Linked DNA regions of Flavivirga eckloniae. The protein of the gene in region 2 binds, or shares a complex with, the protein of the main gene of each other region. Links are inferred from orthologs where the notes say so. Each region holds a gene or a part of one and is shown on either strand. Other genes may lie near its edges.

Region 1 (9,165 bases), 3.3 Mb from region 2 along the record:
TCTACTTGTTTCCAATTAGAGCCAATAAAGCTTTCTACTTTTTTATAATCGTCTTTTTTACTTAAATCGAATGATAATGCTATTACATTTTTTAACTCGAGCGCTTCAATTGGCTTGCTGTTTCTAGATAGAGCAAGCACATTATAATCTGCCTTAGCAAATAATTGTACCAACTCGAATCCAATCCCTCTACTTGTTCCTGTAATGATTATATTTTTACTCATCGTTTAATTTTATTTCCTTGGTTTCGGCATTTACCATGCCTTCTATAGCTGGAATCATTTTATTCATAAAGGACGTCATGTGTTCAAAATCCATTTTATCGGCTTCGTCGTCTACATGGTGGTAATAATCGAAGTTGGTAAAATCGAATGTGGAAATGGCTTGAGCCGGCACTTTAAACGCATTAAAAAAAGGATAGTTATCCGATCGCATAAACAGATTATACGCTTTAGCCTGTGGTAAAAACCCAACAATAGTATCCTTGGCATAATGGTTAAGTTTTTCCGCCATATTAGATTTTTTATACCCTGTTATATAAGCCATGGTTTCTTGTTTAGCTCTTGGAACACCAACCATTTCGAAATTAATCATGGTATATAAATCAATTCCTTTTTCTTTCAATCGTTTTGCCAAATGACCTGAGCCCTTTAAACCCATTTCTTCTGCTGCATACAATGTAAACAGGATACTTCGTTTATTGCTTTTGGATCTGGAAAAATATTTTGCCCACTCTAAAACGGCCACGGTACCAGAACCATCGTCATTTGCACCGTTGGCTATAGTATCTCCATTAACCGGTTCTGCTGTTCCTATATGATCGTAATGTGCTCCCAGAATAACAAATTCGTTTTTTAATTGTGCATCTTGTCCTTCAATATATCCTACCACATTATACCCAACAATATCCTTAATATAAAAACTATCTCTGTAAGTTTCAAAATAGGGTTGAACGTTATTTTTCTTAAAAAAATCTTCAATAAAAACAGCAGCTTTTTCTATACCTGCACTTCCCGTGTTCCTTCCTTCTAACGCGTCTGAAGCCAAATACTCTAGACTTGATATTACATTTTCTTTTAATACCGGTATTGTCCTACTTTTAGAAGTGGCATCTGCTTTATTGTTTGTTCCATCCGATACTTTATTTTGCGAACCACAGCTTATAAGCATTATGGTTGTTATTATACTTAATAGTTTTTTCATTGTGTGCTTTATTAGTGTTTAAAGATAAAAAACTGCTATTATAATAATGCTATATTGGTCTAATTGTTTTCTTTCTAAAGTTGTATTGGGTTTAATTTGTTAGATTACGCTTATGCTTGTTTTTGAGATAAGCTCTTTGTTAGAATATTAAAATAATGGAATTACTTTTTTAATTACTTTTCGCGTTATCGTACATGCATCGGTTTGTATCCCCTTTAATATTTAGGCTAAAAGGAAGATTTGGTTAGTAGAATGGTAAAAAAAGAGGGTGCCTAAAAAATAGATTCTTTGTCATTTTAAGTATATAAGAACTACAAAGCATACTTTGTAGTGAATATCGCTAGTACATTAAAAAAACCGCAAAAGTACTAGCATGAATATACTTATCTTAAAATAATGCTTGCTGGGGCGAGCAAGTTTATCTTAATTGTAAATGACATCTTTTAGGCCCCTCCTCTCTCAATATTAAAACATTAAAACTGTTATAATTACTTCTTAACAACTTTACGAACTATTGTAGCTGTATCTGTTTGTAACTTTAATATATAAGTACCCGCAGATAACTGCGATAAATTCATAGTTTTATTATCCATTTGTTTTTGCGACATGACTTCGGCGCCTTGTAAATTGTAAATGTTTACTTGCTCGATTACATCATCTAAATCTATTTTAATATGGGCTATTGTTGGATTGGGCACTATCTTAATTGTATCTGGCGTTATGTCTTGAGTGCTTAAACTGCAATTCTTACCGCCATCTGTAATAACCCAACTAAAATTGGTCTCTAGCCTGTCCCGCTCGTCCTCTCCATTACAATACATACTATCGCCTCCATGAAATGTTACATTGCTTTTTATTAAACGTCTGCTCCAGCCTTTTAACAACGCATCATAATTTTCTGTAGAAAGCTTAACACCCGCAAACATATTTGTCATATTTTCAACTTTTGAAACATCCCAGCCTCCTATATTTTGATTAAAACTTATTGCTCCATTAAACATACCTTCCATTTTGGTAACTTCTGAAACAGAATCCCCCCAACGTGCTATATTTCCATTAAAATCAGTTGCACCACGAAACATATGCTTCATATTAGTAACATTATAAACATACCAACCTCCAATATCCTTATTAAAACTTGTTGCTCCATCAAACATACCTTCCATATTGGTAACACTTGAAACTGAAGCCCCCCATCGCTCTATATTTCCATTAAAACTGGCAGCATTACGAAACATATACTGCATGTTAGTTACATTATAGACGTACCAGTTTCCAATATTTTGATTAAAATTTGTGGCACCTTCAAACATGCCTTCCATATTGAGAACTCTTGAAACCGTACTTTCCCAGGGTGCTATATCTTGATTAAAGCTTGTTGCTCCTCGGAACATGTTCTTCATGGTGGTTACATTAGAAACCCTCCAATTCCCAATGTCCTGGTTAAAAGCAGTTGCTCCATCAAACATGCCTTCCATAGTAGTTACATTACGAACATCTCCTTCCCAAGCCCCAATACTTCCATTAAAACTTCTGGCGTTACGAAACATATACTCCATAGAAGTAACTTCTGAAACATCCCAATCTCCAATATCCTGATTAAAACTTGAGGCGCCATCAAACATACGCTCCATACTCATTCCTACTCTAGATAAATCTGGAGCATCTGTAGCTTTTCCTATTAAGTTTTCACAACCTTGAAAGGCGCCTTCCATAGATAGCCATTGTTCAGTACCCCATTGCTCTATGCTCTGTATTTTTAATCTATTTGCTGGTGTACTGTTACTAAAATCAATTCTAGGGAAATCTCCGGAAATTGTAACCGTATAAGTACCTGCTGTGGCATAGATATGTGTTGCATTACCCGTTTGATTAGTTTCTTCGGGGGTAGTATCACCCCAATCTACAGTATAATTATAACCTGTACCTGGTCCGGTAGTAGGTATAGTTATAGGGTCATTCGCGATTGTAGTTTGCCAAGTGGTAACAAATTGTGCATCGAATAACGAACAGTCCTCATCGCCATCTCTAATACGCCACTCAAAAGTGTCTATAAGCTTTTTTCTAGCTTCTTTCTTTTTACAATAAGTACTTAGTCCTCCGTCAAAAACGACATTTCGTTGTAATGAACGATTGCTCCAACCTTCTAACAAAGCTTCATAATTCTCCATAGACAGTTTAACATTAGAAAACATGCCTCTGGCATTGGTAAGGCTTACAACATTCCAACGTTCAAGGTTCTGATTAAAACTTATTGCTCCTGCAAACATATGATCCATTCTGGTAACATTTGTTACATCCCAACCACCTATATCTTGATTAAATTTGGCTGCCTGATAAAACATATCGTCCATATGCTCAACATTCAAAACTATCCAATTCTTTATATCTCCATTAAAATTTATTGCGGCATAAAACATATTGCTCATATCGGTAACTGCAGCTACGTTCCAATCTAAATCCTGATTAAAGGTAGTAGCAAATCCAAACATGAAACGCATATTTTTAACACTTGAAACATCCCAGTCCCCTATGTCCTGATTAAAGTTTGTTGCTCTTATAAACATACCTCGCATAGTTTGAACACTGGCTACTTTATCGCTCCAATTCCCAATATTTCCATCAAAATCTTCTGCACCACGAAACATAAACGCCATTGTAGTAACCTTCGAAACATCCCAATCACCAATATTCTGATTAAAATCTGAAGCGCCATCAAACATACTCGTCATGCTAGTAACATTTGAAACATCCCAACCTGTTATATCGCCATCAAATTTTGAAGCCCCTTTAAACAGGCTATGCATGCTCTCAACATTAGAAACATCCCAATTACCAATATTCTGATTAAAACTTGAGGCATTTTCAAACATTGTATTCATGTTTCTTACCATAGATAAATTTGGGGCATCTGTAGCTTTGCCCTGCAAATTTGTACAGCCGTTAAAAGCTCCTACCATAGAGGACCACACCTGGCTTCCCCATTGGTCAATACTTTGTATTTTTAATTTATTTTCAGGAGTACTGTTACTAAAAGATATCCTGGGGAAAGTTCCAGTAATTGTAACGGTGTAAGTTCCAGCTACAACATATGTGTGCGTTGCACTTCCTGTAATACCAGTTTCAGGAGGCGTGGTATCTCCCCAATCTACAGTATAATTATAGCCCGTACCACTTGTAGGTATAGTAATTGGTTCATTGGCTGTAGTAGTTTGCCAAGTCGTTTTAAATTGTGCTTGTAATGAGGTGTAGCACAATAGGAGAAGTACCAAAAGTGGTATCTTTTTTATCATTATGATAGATTTAAGGATTAACGAAGGTAAAATTAGCTTAAAAGCCTAATGTTACCATTGATGTACATCAAGAAATTAATTTTTTTTTTGTTGTTATAAAATTTACAACTGCAATAAAAAAATACCGCACTTAACTGTAAGTTAAATGCAGTATTTTTCATCATTTTAATGGATGTTGAAATGACAACCAATTAATCTATATAAACAAAAAACCTGCTTCAAAAATGAAACAGGTTTTTGTTTTTATAATGAGATTCCTGCATACGCAGGAATTATTTGTTATACCAACATAGTTACCGGGTTTTCAATATACCCTTTTAATGTTTGTAAAAACTGTGCTCCAGTGGCGCCATCAACTGTTCTATGGTCACATGCTAAAGTTAACTTCATGGTATTTCCAACAACAATTTGTCCTTCTTTAACAACCGGTTTTTGAACAATGGCTCCTACAGATAGAATAGCTGAATTTGGTTGGTTAATTATTGATGTAAAATAATCAATACCAAACATACCCAAATTAGAAACCGTAAAAGTACTTCCAGACATTTCATCTGGCGTTAACTTTTTGTTTCTTGCTTTACCTGCAAGTTCTTTTACTTCTGCTCCTATTTGTGGTAACGATTGCTCGTTGGCAAATCTAACTACAGGAACTACCAAACCATCTGGAACAGCTACTGCTACACCAATATGTACATGGTTGTTTAAACGCATTTTATCGTCAAACCACTGTGAATTTACCTGAGGATGTTGTTTTAATGCCAAGGCACAGGCCTTTACTACCATATCGTTAAATGATATCTTGGTATCCGGAATCGAGTTAAATTGCTTACGGAATGCTATGGCATTATCCATATCGAACTCTACTGCCAAGTAATAATGTGGTGCTGAGAACTTCGATTTTGTTAACGACTTGGCAATTGCTTTACGCATTTGCGAATTTGCAACCTCATCGAAATCTTCTTGTCCGGTTGGTACAAACTTACCTACTGCTGCTCCTGATTGTGCTGGAACGAAATTCTCGATATCGAATTTTATAATTCGTCCGTTTTCTCCAGAACCTTGAACTTGAGCTAGGTTAATGCCTTTTTCTTCTGCTATCTTTTTTGCTAAAGGCGATGCAAAGATGCGTCCGCCAGATGCTGTTTGAGGTGCTTTTTGCGGCTTAGTAGTCGCACTAGAAGCAGCTACTGCAACTTCCTTTTTAGGAGCTTCTACTTTAGGCGCCTCTTTTTTAGGAGCTTCTTCTGCTTTTGCTGAGCTAGAACCTGCTTTAAAGTTGCCTGCAACTCCAGATACATCGGTTCCTGCTGGACCAATTATAGCCAACAAGTCATCAACTTTTGCCGATTCTCCTTCTTGTAATCCTACATGTAACAATGTACCTGCTTGAAACGACTCAAACTCCATTGTTGCTTTATCTGTTTCTATTTCTGCAAGAATATCACCTTCCTCAACGGTATCTCCTATTTTTTTAAGCCATGTTGCAACTGTTCCTTCTTCCATGGTATCACTTAAACGTGGCATGGTTACAACTATAACACCTTCTGGTAGTTCAGCTTCGCTTGCTGGTTGCTCGCTTGAGGCTTCATCTTGAGCAGGTGCGGCTTCTTCCTTTGCTTCTGCGGGAGCATTACCGCCACCACTTAGTAAACTCGTAATATCTTCACCTTCTTCTCCAATAATAGCTAATAGTTCGTCTACTTTGGTTGTTTCTCCTTCTTGAACTCCAATATGAAGTAAAGTCCCTTCGTTGAAAGATTCGAATTCCATTGTAGCCTTATCGGTTTCTATTTCTGCTAGAATATCACCTTCCTCTATTTTATCTCCTACTTTCTTTAACCAAGCTGCGACAGTTCCTTCTTCCATGGTGTCGCTTAAACGCGGCATATTAATTACTATAGCCATAGCTTATAATTTATGTTGTATAAATGGGTAATCTTCTTGTTCGTATACAGCATCGTACATAACGTTCTTGTCTGGGAATGGTGATTCCTCTGCAAATTTCTCACATTCAGACACTAAATCTTTCACGCGCTTGTCGATTACTTTAATATCATCTTCTGAAGCATATTTCTTTTCAAGAAGAACTTCTTTAACCTGAGTAATCGGGTCTATTTTCTTGTATTCTTCTACCTCATCCTTTGTTCTGTAGTGTTGCGCATCACTCATAGAGTGTCCTCTATAACGGTACGTTTTTAACTCTAAGAATGTTGGTCCACCACCTTTTCTGGCACGTTGAATAGCTTCATCGAATGCTTCCGCTACTTTTACAGGGTTCATCCCGTCTACTGGCCCACAAGGCATTTCGTAACCTAAACCTAATTTCCAGATTTCTTCATGGTTTGCTGTACGTTCAACCGATGTTCCCATGGCATATCCATTGTTTTCACAAACAAAAACAACCGGAAGATTCCAAAGCATTGCTAAATTAAAGGTTTCATGAAGTGACCCTTGTCTTGCAGCTCCATCACCAAAACAACAAAGCGTAACGCCATCTACTTCATGATATTTATCTCCAAAAGCTATACCAGCTCCTAAAGGAATTTGACCTCCTACAATACCATGACCTCCATAAAAACGGTGCTCTTTGGAAAAGATATGCATTGAGCCTCCAAGACCTTGAGACGTCCCAGTAGCTTTACCATATAACTCGGCCATAACACGTCTAGGATCTACACCCATACCAATTGGCTGCACGTGATTCCTGTAGGCAGTAATCATTTTATCTTTAGTCAAATCCATCGCATGTAAAGCTCCTGCTAAAACCGCTTCTTGACCATTATACAAATGGAGAAATCCTCTTACTTTTTGTTGTATATATACAGCTGCCAGTTTATCCTCAAACTTTCTCCAAAACAGCATATCCTCATACCATTTAAGGTACGTTTCTTTAGTGATTTTTTGCATCGACTAGTATTAGGTTTTAATTAAGCAAATACAAAAGTAATACTTTGCTAGTTATTGCAAAAACGTTAGTTCATTAAAGTAAAAAAAATATCAAAAAAAAAACTCTTTATAGGCAAGATTACTTTTTTAATAATTTTTTATGTTGAATGCTGTGTTATTTAAAATTTTTTATGAATTTAAAAATGCTTTTATCAAGATCCTAAAGCACGGTTTTATCAAAAACGAGAGGTAATAGGTTTGCAAGTGAATTGGATCTGGCAACTTTCCCTGTTTCTCCCATAAAATAAATTTCAATTGGGGTTTCCTGTTTTATTTCGTATTCGGCAATGGCTTGCCTACAAGCTCCACAAGGTGGAATAGGTTTTGTTGTTGGGTTGTTTTTTGATCCTGCCGAAATAGCCATTCGGATTATTTTTGCATCTGGATACTGCGAACCTGCATAATAGATGGCTGTACGCTCGGCACACAACCCTGATGGATAGGATGCATTTTCTTGATTGTTACCGGTAATAATTTCACCATTATCCAACAACAGTGCTGCTCCTACAGTGAAATTTGAGTAAGGCGCATAGGCCCTATTACGAGCTTTAAAAGCCTTTTGCATGAGTGGTATTATGTCTGTTGGAAGTGCATCTAAATCTTGATATATATATAATGTGGTTTCTATTTTTATTTCTTTCATATTTAAAGGTAATAAATATTATAAATAAAAAAAGAAGGTGTTTAAAAAGTATTTATAATCCTACTTCTTAAACACCTTCCTTTATATATCTTAAACTAAATACGGTTCTAATTAATATTCATTATACGCATTTTCTCCAATGTTAAACGTTAAAGAGAAACGCAATGTATTTTCTAACGGGCTTTGAACTTTTGATGCCGAAAACAAGTAAGACAAATCTATATTTACAACATTGGCTTTAAAGCCAGCTCCTAGTGCTAAAAACTTTCTAGCCCCTTTATCTTCGCTTTCGTTAAAATAACCCGCTCTAAAAGCAAAAGAGTTTTGATACACGTATTCTGCACCCAAAGACCAGGTAAACTCTTTTAGCTCTTCGCTAAAACCATCTGGAGCATCTCCAAATGACTGGAACATTCCAGATAAAAAACTTACATCCGGATCTTTTCCTTCTACAATTATAGTAGGTTCGTCATTATCTTGGTCTCCATCACTGTCTGTATCAACAAAACCATAAACAGGAGGTGTTGGCACCAATAGTTTTGTTACTTCGCCTGTTATGGCAATTTTATTAAAATCGTCGAATATAAAATCGAATCCAGCTCCTAAACGTAAGTTAGTAGGCTGAAAATTCTCTATACCATCTTCAACATATTTAAATTTTGGTCCTATATTCTGAATAGCAAATCCAGCTCTCCAACGTCCGTTAAAATCGGAATAAGCTTCTTCCTCACTTTGATAGTAACCGGAAATATCCACACCAAAAGTATTTGCAGAACTTGCATCGATATCTGCATTATTTAATTTTAAATCCGATCTCGCATAACGCATAGCTACAGACATTGCAAACCTATCTGATAATTTTAATGCATAAGATGCATCTAAGGTAAGCTCGTTTGGTCTTTCAATTATTGGAGTAAACGCTTGCTGTTGGGCTTGGGCTTCAGAAATAAATTCGATATCTCCCAAAGAAAAATATCTTAAACTTACAGCAAACGCACTACGCTCATCTAAACGGTTAAAATAGGTAAGATTTCCTAAAAAGATATCGTTTACCAATTTACTTAGATAAGGCGTGTAACT
Region 2 (9,131 bases):
CGGGTTTCCATTAGAAGTTATTAAACCTGCTACATTATAGGTATCCTTAACTGTTATTGGCAACCCATGTAACGGACCTAAGACCCCTCCTTTATTTAATAACTTATCCTTAAATCTCGCTTCTATAATAATGTCATTATAGTCTCTAATATCTGTTATGGCATTAATCGTTTTATTATGCCTTTCAATATGATTTAAAAACTGCTTTACAACTTCTACACATGAGATTTTTTTATCTCTTATGAGTTGTGTTATTTCTGTTGCGCTTTTAAAAATTATATGTATCATTATTATCGACTTTATTAAGCAAATGCCATACTATATCGCTTAAATCTTCGACAAAGATGCAACGCTTTTAAAGTGTACAAGGTTTAGGTATCAAGGATGAAAAAAGAAGAGGTATGCGCTTATAAGGAAGCACTCAAAAACCCTTATAAACATTAAGGTTTAAAGATTTTATTGATGTGTAAAAATTAAGGTATGAGTTTACAGGCAAATGCTATAAATTTTAGTTTTTATAACTAAGCGTTAAAAAATTCGGTAGGTGTTTTTCCGGTTTGTAGTTTAAAATGCTTGTTAAAAGTAGACTTGGTACTAAAACCACAATCGTAAGCCAAAGAAATCATGGTGTATTTCTTATTTTCAGGAAGTGATGCCAGCTCGATAAATGCATTAACCCGAAGCGCATTTATATAATTATAGAAGTTTTTGCCCTCCATTTCATTAATAACCTGCGATAAATGGTTAGGATGTACCTCCAGCTCTTTTGCAAACTCTACCAAGGTGAGTTCTTCATTTTTATAGATAGCATTCTCATTAACCAACCTATTTAATTTAGCATAAATCTGTGATGCCATATCCTCAGTTAAACCAGATTTTTCATATTTTCCAACTGGGGTTCTGGGTTTTGAATGCGCTTTGATAGCATCTTTTTTAACAGTGTTCCCAATATCTTCTTTTGAAGCTTGCTGCTCTAATACTTGAGTTGAATTAAAGATATTTAATTGATTAATCCCAAAAACGGCAATGCATAATACAAAAACCACAACTGCCAGATAAATAATATGGTTATCGAAAAAAGCTGAAAGTATCCAAATAAAAACAAATCCGAATGAAAGCAACCAAAGCCATTGTAATTCTTTTTTATCGGTATTTGAAAAATCATCCTGAATTTTTATCCTATACCTTTTTATCAAAACGATAGACCAAATAGAATAAGCCAATCCGGAAATTGCAATAACTAGGTTATTAGTTATTAAAAACCACTCAAACCCTACACCATCATTTTTATAAACATATAATTTTTCTGCATCCGGCAATAAATAAAACTCTGTAGCTAAAAGATAAATAGTAATAGTTGGCACAAAATGTAATAGTATTACCAAAATATTATTTAAAGGGTTTCCCGTTATCTCCCTTACATAGAAATACAAAAAGGCTCCAATAATTATGGGAATTCCAAAACTGGTTCCTAACCAGTTTGGATACTGATAAATCGTCTCACTAATATTAGCATAATTATATATTTGACTAATAGAAATAAATATTAGCCACAGTACCAAAATCTTATCCGCACGCGATTTATTCTTTTTTATTAATAAAAGAAGTGAAAGAAAAACAGCTATAAAAATCCCAACTATATAAATCACCATTTAAGTTTAAGCATTAAACAAAGTAACATAATATTTTGGTCTTTATTATGCTTCGTAGTAAATAAATAATGACCGGAAATCTAAATAAAATAACATAAACTACCTTAGTGTTTAAAGCCAAATAACTTCCTATTTTCCTATCTTTACCCTATGCAATTTCATCCGTTATACAAACGCTATTTCTGGCAGATTTTTACTTTCGGAATCATTTGGTTGTTTTTTGGTTTAACCTATGTTATGCTCGAGTATGGCATTTTGGGACAACTTACCATATATCCTGCAACAGGAAACAAATACAGTCCGCACAATTCAATAATTATGATTAGTAGTGGCAGTTTTTTGATAGGCTTGGTTCAGGGATGTGTTGAAGTTTTATGGCTCAAAGCATATTTTAAACATAAATCATTCTGGATCAAAATTTTATTCAAAAGCATTTTCTATACGCTTTTTGTTATTGTTTTTCTCATAGCGCTAACCCTTGTTTACAATTCATTTTTACACAAGGCTCCCATATTTTCGTCGGTTGTTATTGGCACCTTACTGGTGTTTATGAAGAAGTTCTCCTTTTGGAGCATCATATTATATTCAGGCATCATATTAGACATTTCTTTATTTTACTCGGAAATTAGAGACTATTTAGGTGAAAATGTCATGATTAACTACCTTGGCAAGTACCATAAACCCAAACAAGAAACACGTATATTTATGTTTCTGGATATGAAATCATCAACCACAATAGCAGAAAGCCTAGGTCATAAAGCATATTTTGAGCTTTTAAAAACCTATTATGCCGATATGACCAATGCTATTTTAGAAACTTCTGGCGAAGTATATCAATATGTTGGTGATGAAATTGTGGTTACCTGGAAAGAAAAGCCCGGGGTTTATAAAAACAACTGTATACATTGTTTTAGAAAAATTTCTGAAGCCATAAACAAAAAAAGAGATAAGTATATAGAACGATTTGGTTTAGTACCGGAGTTTAAAGCAGGTTACCACATTGGTATGGTTACAACCGGAGAAATAGGTGTTATTAAAAAAGACCTCATCCATACCGGCGATATTTTAAACACCTCGGCACGTATACAGGCAGAGTGCAATAAATTTAATTCTAAAGTGCTTATCTCGGAAGCGCTTTCAGAAAAACTAGTAGAAGACCATCGGTTTTCCTGTATTAAAATTGATAACTTATTACTTCGCGGGAAAAACCATCATATACAGTTGTATAAGGTGGTTTTTGATTAGTTAAGACACGAATACTAGTTAACCTTCTAATTAGAAAATAGGATCTAAAAAGACCAAAACAAATCCCTGCAAAAATTATTAATCCAATAATATCTATATGAATGGGAATACTTTACATATTCAAAAACAGCAATAAAAAAAGCGAACTCAATAGGTTCGCTTTCTTATTACTTTATATAAATTAATACATTACATATGCAGCGCTCTATCATCAGTAGCTGCTAAAGCTGCTTCTTTGATAGCCTCCGTAAATGTAGGATGCGCATGAGACATACGCGATACATCCTCAGCAGACGCTCTATATTCCATGGCCACAACTGCTTCTGCAATCATATATGCAGCACAGGTACCTATAATGAGGCTCCAACCTAAAACCTGGATCCTTCATTAATAATTACTGAGACTAAAAGGGTCGGAATAAAAGTACAGAACACCCAATATAACGATACAAGTCTTTTGTAACTAAATAAGGTGGCACAGGTTGCAATATTTGAGTTGTACAAATGGGGCCTACATAATCTACACCGCAATCTTCAGGTGGAAACGGTAATTGAAAGCAATGACCTGTATATTCTGTGTACCATGCAATTGGTATTACTTCTTCACTACTATTTTCATTAGAGCTAAAAGCAAAAGAAACCATAATAGCCAGTACTAATACAAATATTGGCAAAATAAGTTTTAAAAGTTTTGTTTTCATAATATAGACGTTTAAAGTTAATGACCTACTCTTTTTTACAGGTTTTCGGTCTTCTCCCTGACTGCAGTATATTTATCAAGTTATTTAATTTCTGTCTGTCGCACATAACTTGAAATTTCAAAGAAAAATCAATATTAATATCTATTTTAAAATAACTATTAAAATATAATCGTAAGGGATAAACACTTATACAAAAAGGACTATATCTAATGAACTGAAAAAAAAAGGTGCCTAAATGGACACCTTTTTAAAAATTTTAAAAGCTTTTTATCAAATCACATATGCAGCGCTCTATCATCAGTAGCTGCTAAAGCTGCTTCTTTGATAGCCTCAGTAAATGTAGGATGTGCATGAGACATACGCGATACATCCTCAGCAGACGCTCTATATTCCATCGCCACAACGGCTTCTGCAATCATATCTGCAGCACGGGCACCTACCATGTGCACACCTAAAATTTCGTCGGTTGTTTTATCTGCAAGCACTTTTACAAATCCATCTAAATCCATACTCGCTCTACTTCTTCCTAAAGCACGCATAGGGAATTGTCCTTTTTTGTATTCGATTCCAGCTTCTTTAAGTTGCTCTTCTGTTTTTCCAACAGCAGCAACTTCTGGCCATGTATAAACGACTCCTGGAATTAAATTATAATCTACATGTGGTTTTTGTCCTGCTAACGTTTCTGCAACAAATACACCTTCTTCTTCCGCTTTGTGTGCTAACATAGCCCCTTTTATAACATCTCCTATAGCATAAATGTTAGAAGCACTTGTTTGTAAATGATCATTTACCTCAACCTGTCCTCTATCATTTAACTTTACGCCTGCTGCTTCGGCATTTAAACCATCTGTATAAGGACGACGTCCTACAGACACTAAACAATAATCGCCTTTAAACTCTACCTCTTCACCTTTTTTATTGTCTGCTTTTACGATAACTTCATCACCTACACGTTCCACAGATTTTACTTTATGCGATGCGTTAATTTTAAACTTCTGCTTCTTTAAAACTTTATTAAGCTCTTTAGATAGGCCTGCATCCATGGTTGGAATAATACGATCCATAAATTCAACAACCGAAACGTCTGCACCTAATCTTTTATATACCTGTCCAAGCTCTAAACCAATAACACCTCCACCAATAACAATTAAATGTTTTGGTATTTCTTTAAGTTTTAAAGCTTCTGTAGATGTTATAACGCGCTCTTTATCAATATTTATAAATGGCAAACTTGAAGGTTTACTTCCAGTTGCTATAATCGTGTTTTTGGCTTCAATTTCGGTAGTTTCATCTCCCGAAATCGTAATATGTGTGGCATCTTTAAAACTTCCTAAACCTTGATAAACATCGATATTATTTTTCTTCATCAAGAAATCGACACCACCAATAGTTTGATCAACTACAGCCTGCTTACGAGCAATCATTTTTTCTAAATTCACCTTAATATCCCCTGGTATTTCTATACCATGCTCTTCAAAATGCTTTACCGCATCTTCGTAATGATGGGAAGAATCTAAAAGGGCTTTACTTGGTATACAACCAACATTTAAACAAGTTCCCCCTAACGTTGAGTACTTTTCTATAATGGCTGTTTTCATTCCTAATTGCGCACAACGTATTGCTGCTACATATCCTCCAGGACCTGAACCTATTACGGCTACATCGTATGAATTCATAAAGTTTATTTGAAGTTTTTTATTTTTTTAATACAGATCGTAAAAATACAAATGTTTTATGGTAAGGCAATAAAAAATACGACTCTTATCGTTTACGCTCAATATCTTTTATAACCCAATCAAACTCGGGGTCTTTTTTTAGGTTTCTGTCAATAATTGAGGATGAAATTTCAATATCTGGCATTACGCCATAACCATCGGGACTTTGTTTTTGTGGTGCTTCTATTTGCATCATACCCATCCTAATTTTTAGTTTGGTATTTGGCAGTTCGTATAGCTTATAAATTCCGGCAACAGTGCCATTATAAGCGCCCCCTGTTTCTTCACCAACAAAAGTGGCTCTTTTTGTAGCTTTTAAATGTGTGGATATTAATGAGGAAGCCGAAAATGAATTCCCGTTAATCAGCACATAAATATCTCCCGTAAAATGTAAAGGTCTAGGGCCCCTAAGTCTCGTCTGTCTAAACCTGTAATATAACTTTCCTTCTTGTTTTCTGGTCCTTATTAAATTTTGAACAACAATTACAGGAGAAGCCAAACCAGACAGCACTTTTATACTATTAGGCGTAGTATTACTCATTAAAAATTTCAAGAACGGTATGCGACTATTCACTTCGCTATCTTCAATAAACTTATACTGTTTATTGGTTAAATGTGAATACAGATAGTCTATTTCGGCTATTCTACCACCACCATTATCTCTTAAATCTAAAATTAAATATTTCGTTTTTGCAGAATCCAACTTCGCAAAACTTTCCTTGTAGAACCGTTTGTAATTACCATTAGTAAACCCTCTTAGCTTCATATAAGCCACATCTTCGGCTTCCTCTACAAAACGAAAGTTTCGTGTATACGTTTTATACTTTTTTATAAAGCCGTGCATTCTGTTAAACTTTCGTTTCTTTTTAGCTGCTATGCGATTGGCTTTTTTTTCTGCGGAAGTTAACTTTACAGGTTTTACAATTTTAGTAGAATCTTTCTTCTTAGACTTCTTTTTCTTTTCTATTCGCCTCAAAGTTTTTATAAATAACGAGTCCTCATTTTTAAAGGTAACCCTTAAGCTATCTACATAACCTTTATCCTTGTAATAAAAACTGGAAAAACGGCGTCCCACATATCTGTTATGCAATGTGGTATTATAGCCATCTGATGAAAAACGTGTTTTATATACATCTATTAAATCTGAAACCAAATCGTCTTCAATTTTAACCACTTCGCAACCTACAACAGTAGAGTCCTTGCCTCTGGTGCTTTTAACCCAAAGTTTGTTTTGTAAGTATTCAAAATCTAAAGCATAAAATTCAAACTTACGCTTAAGCAACTGTTTTCGTTCCTTTTTTGTGTACCATTTATTTGCAGAACCCAACGAAATATGCCCCTGTTTCACCTGAGAAACTACAGGCGCTAGCTTTTTGTAAAATTCACGAGAATTAATGGGTGTTTTAATAGCTTCTTTTAAACTGTCGAATTTAAAATCTAAAACTTCTTTAGGAGTATATTGATATAATTTGGGATGATGTCTTTTTAATTGATTGTAAACCTTATCAATGTCTTCATGTAAATCTACTACGGGATGTAATTTGGTTATCTGTTCGTTATGGGTTTTAACGCTTGTACAAGACACTAAAATCAATACAACCAAAACTAATAAAACCGTTTTTTTCATCTGTTATTTTAATTCTACCCGCTAAAGTAAATGTATTTAATTAAATGAATAATCAATTAGTAATTCTTTAACGCCTAAATTAAAGAAGAATTCCTTTAGCCTTTACCTAGAGGTTTCTGTTGAAATTGTCATTCCCATGCTTGTGCTGAACTAGTTTCAGTAAAAACAGGAATCTAAATATAGAATTTTGATCTCTTAAAAAGATAAAATCAAGAGAAAACCTCAATAATACTATTAAGTGCCTCCCTATCTCTAGAGATTTTTTAATTTGTTTTTTTCGGTAACTACACGCACCAATAACTTCATAAAATTATGTAGTTTTGTGCTCCATGCAAAAAAACATTAACATACAAAACAAAAAAGCACGCTTTCAATATGAAATATTGGACAAGTACACGGCTGGAATTGTGCTAACCGGAACGGAAATTAAATCGATACGCAACAGCAGAGCATCCATAGCCGAAAGTTTTTGTGAGTTTAATGATCGGGGCGAACTTTTTGTTATTAATATGACGATTGAAGAATATGCTTTTGGAAACTATTATAACCATCGCCCTAAAGCAGAAAGAAAACTTCTATTAAACAAAAGGGAGCTTAAAAGTCTGCTAAAAGATGTTCAAAATAAAGGGCTTACCATTATCCCATTACGTTTATTTGTTAACGACAAAGGTTATGCTAAATTAGACATTGCCCTGGCCAAGGGTAAAAAACTGTATGATAAACGGGAAACTATTAAGGATCGTGACAATAAACGTGATTTAGATAGAATTAAAAAAAGCTATAAGTAATTCTCGGTTTTGCTAGAAGTGTATTCGTCACCAACATAAAAATCAACATTTGGCAGGGATTTTGATACAAAAATAAAATCGAAGATATATTTTTAAATAAAAAAGCTTTAACAGATTTAAGACCAACTTAAGTTTTCTTAGCTTATTAAGATTTACCATATTCAAGATGAAAAAAATCATATGCATTTTAGCACTGCTTGCAGTGGCCTTACCTTCACAATCTCAAGAAAAAGCAAAAGACTATTCAAAAAAAGTAAAAACCTTAGATGGTACAATAAAAACACTATACAGTGTTATTTCTGGCGAAAAGGGCGCTGAAAGAGATTGGGCTTTATTCAAGTTTTTATTTCAACCAAATGCCAAATTAATTCCAACCGGAAAAGACAAAGAGGGCAAACTAAAAGTACGTTTTATGTCTCCAGACGATTATGTAAAAAGCTCTGGGAAATGGTTGGTTCAAAATGGTTTTTTTGAAAAAGAAGTGCATAGAAAAGTGAACACCTTTGGCAATATTGCTCAAATATTCAGTACCTACGAGGCTTATTATAGTAAATCTGACAAAAAGCCTTTTATGAGAGGGATTAACAGTATCCAACTCTTTAATGATGGAAATCGTTGGTGGATTATCAATATTTATTGGGCTCCAGAAACCAAAGAAAATCCCATCCCAGGCCATTACCTCCCTATACAATAGATTATAATATAAAATATGAACAATTCCTTAAGATTAAACATAGCATTAACTGTTTTATTAATTACTGGCGTTTTTTCCAGCTTTGGACAAAAGCCAATAAAAGCAGTTCCCGTTTTTAAAGACGGACAAGCTCAAATCGTAGAGGGCTTTAAAGACCCTAGCAGATGGATAAGACACGATTTATGGGTAGAAACTACCTTCGATACCGATGGCAATGGTAAATTAGACCGTATGCACGTAGCGGTTACAAGACCTGAACAAACAGAAAGTGAAGGATTAAAACTTCCTATTATTTATATTTCGAGTCCATATTTTGCTGGTGTAGCACCACAGGTAAATGGGCTTTTTTGGAATGTAAAACATGAACTTGGTGAAGCTACAGAAGCACGTGTTCATGCCGAAGTAACTCGTGTTGGCGAACGTCCTATTATATCCAATTCCCATATAAGAAAATGGGTTCCAAGAGGCTATATTGTAGTACACTCGTCTTCTCCTGGTACCGGGCTTTCGCAAGGCGCACCAACTGTTGGAGGCGAAAATGAATCCTTAGCGTGTAAAGCGGTTATCGATTGGCTATGTGGTCGTGCAAAAGGTTATAAAACCCTAAACGGAAATGAAATTGTTACCGCCTACTGGTCTACCGGAAAAGTAGGTATGACCGGAACATCCTATAACGGTACGCTACCCGTAGCTGCAGCCACTACAGGTGT

The links.
Region 1: the proteins of lpdA (region 2) and C1H87_RS16755 are in contact, whole or in part, in a crystal structure (PDB 1EBD), measured with the Geobacillus stearothermophilus proteins. The link is inferred for Flavivirga eckloniae from one-to-one orthologs. Residues at the interface, in WP_049624544.1 of Geobacillus stearothermophilus: Pro340, Ser341, Asp344, Tyr345, Arg403, Asp406, Val408, Glu431, Ala432, Gly433, Asp438; in WP_033016211.1 of Geobacillus stearothermophilus: Ile130, Ala131, Met132, Pro133, Arg136, Arg140, Glu141, Asn155, Arg157.

The regions. Positions count from the first base shown.
Region 1 is NZ_CP025791.1:4,043,146-4,052,310, reverse strand. The notes cover bases 4,089-6,944. They hold C1H87_RS16755 (pyruvate dehydrogenase complex dihydrolipoamide acetyltransferase), read right to left. Parts: upstream 6,402-6,944; coding sequence 4,776-6,401; downstream 4,089-4,775. Other genes in these bases: pdhA (pyruvate dehydrogenase (acetyl-transferring) E1 component subunit alpha), read right to left, coding at 6,405-6,944; C1H87_RS16760 (BspA family leucine-rich repeat surface protein), read right to left, coding at 4,089-4,496. Outside these bases: C1H87_RS16770 (SDR family NAD(P)-dependent oxidoreductase), read right to left, coding at 1-224; C1H87_RS16765 (M28 family metallopeptidase), read right to left, coding at 217-1,203; more of C1H87_RS16760, read right to left, coding at 1,692-4,088; more of pdhA, read right to left, coding at 6,945-7,403; cdd (cytidine deaminase), read right to left, coding at 7,603-8,085; type IX secretion system outer membrane channel protein PorV, read right to left, coding at 8,197-9,165.
Region 2 is NZ_CP025791.1:697,381-706,511, forward strand. The notes cover bases 3,074-5,895. They hold lpdA (dihydrolipoyl dehydrogenase), read right to left. Parts: upstream 5,274-5,895; coding sequence 3,873-5,273; downstream 3,074-3,872. Other genes in these bases: C1H87_RS02905 (DUF6520 family protein), read right to left, coding at 3,301-3,597; C1H87_RS02915 (S41 family peptidase), read right to left, coding at 5,359-5,895. Also shown: C1H87_RS02885 (amidase), read right to left, coding at 1-288; C1H87_RS02890 (helix-turn-helix domain-containing protein), read right to left, coding at 522-1,652; C1H87_RS02895 (adenylate/guanylate cyclase domain-containing protein), read left to right, coding at 1,803-2,897; more of C1H87_RS02915, read right to left, coding at 5,896-6,939; SsrA-binding protein SmpB, read left to right, coding at 7,269-7,727; C1H87_RS02925 (hypothetical protein), read left to right, coding at 7,894-8,421; C1H87_RS02930 (Xaa-Pro dipeptidyl-peptidase), read left to right, coding at 8,437-9,131. UniProt on the Escherichia coli protein: Lipoamide dehydrogenase is a component of the glycine cleavage system as well as of the alpha-ketoacid dehydrogenase complexes.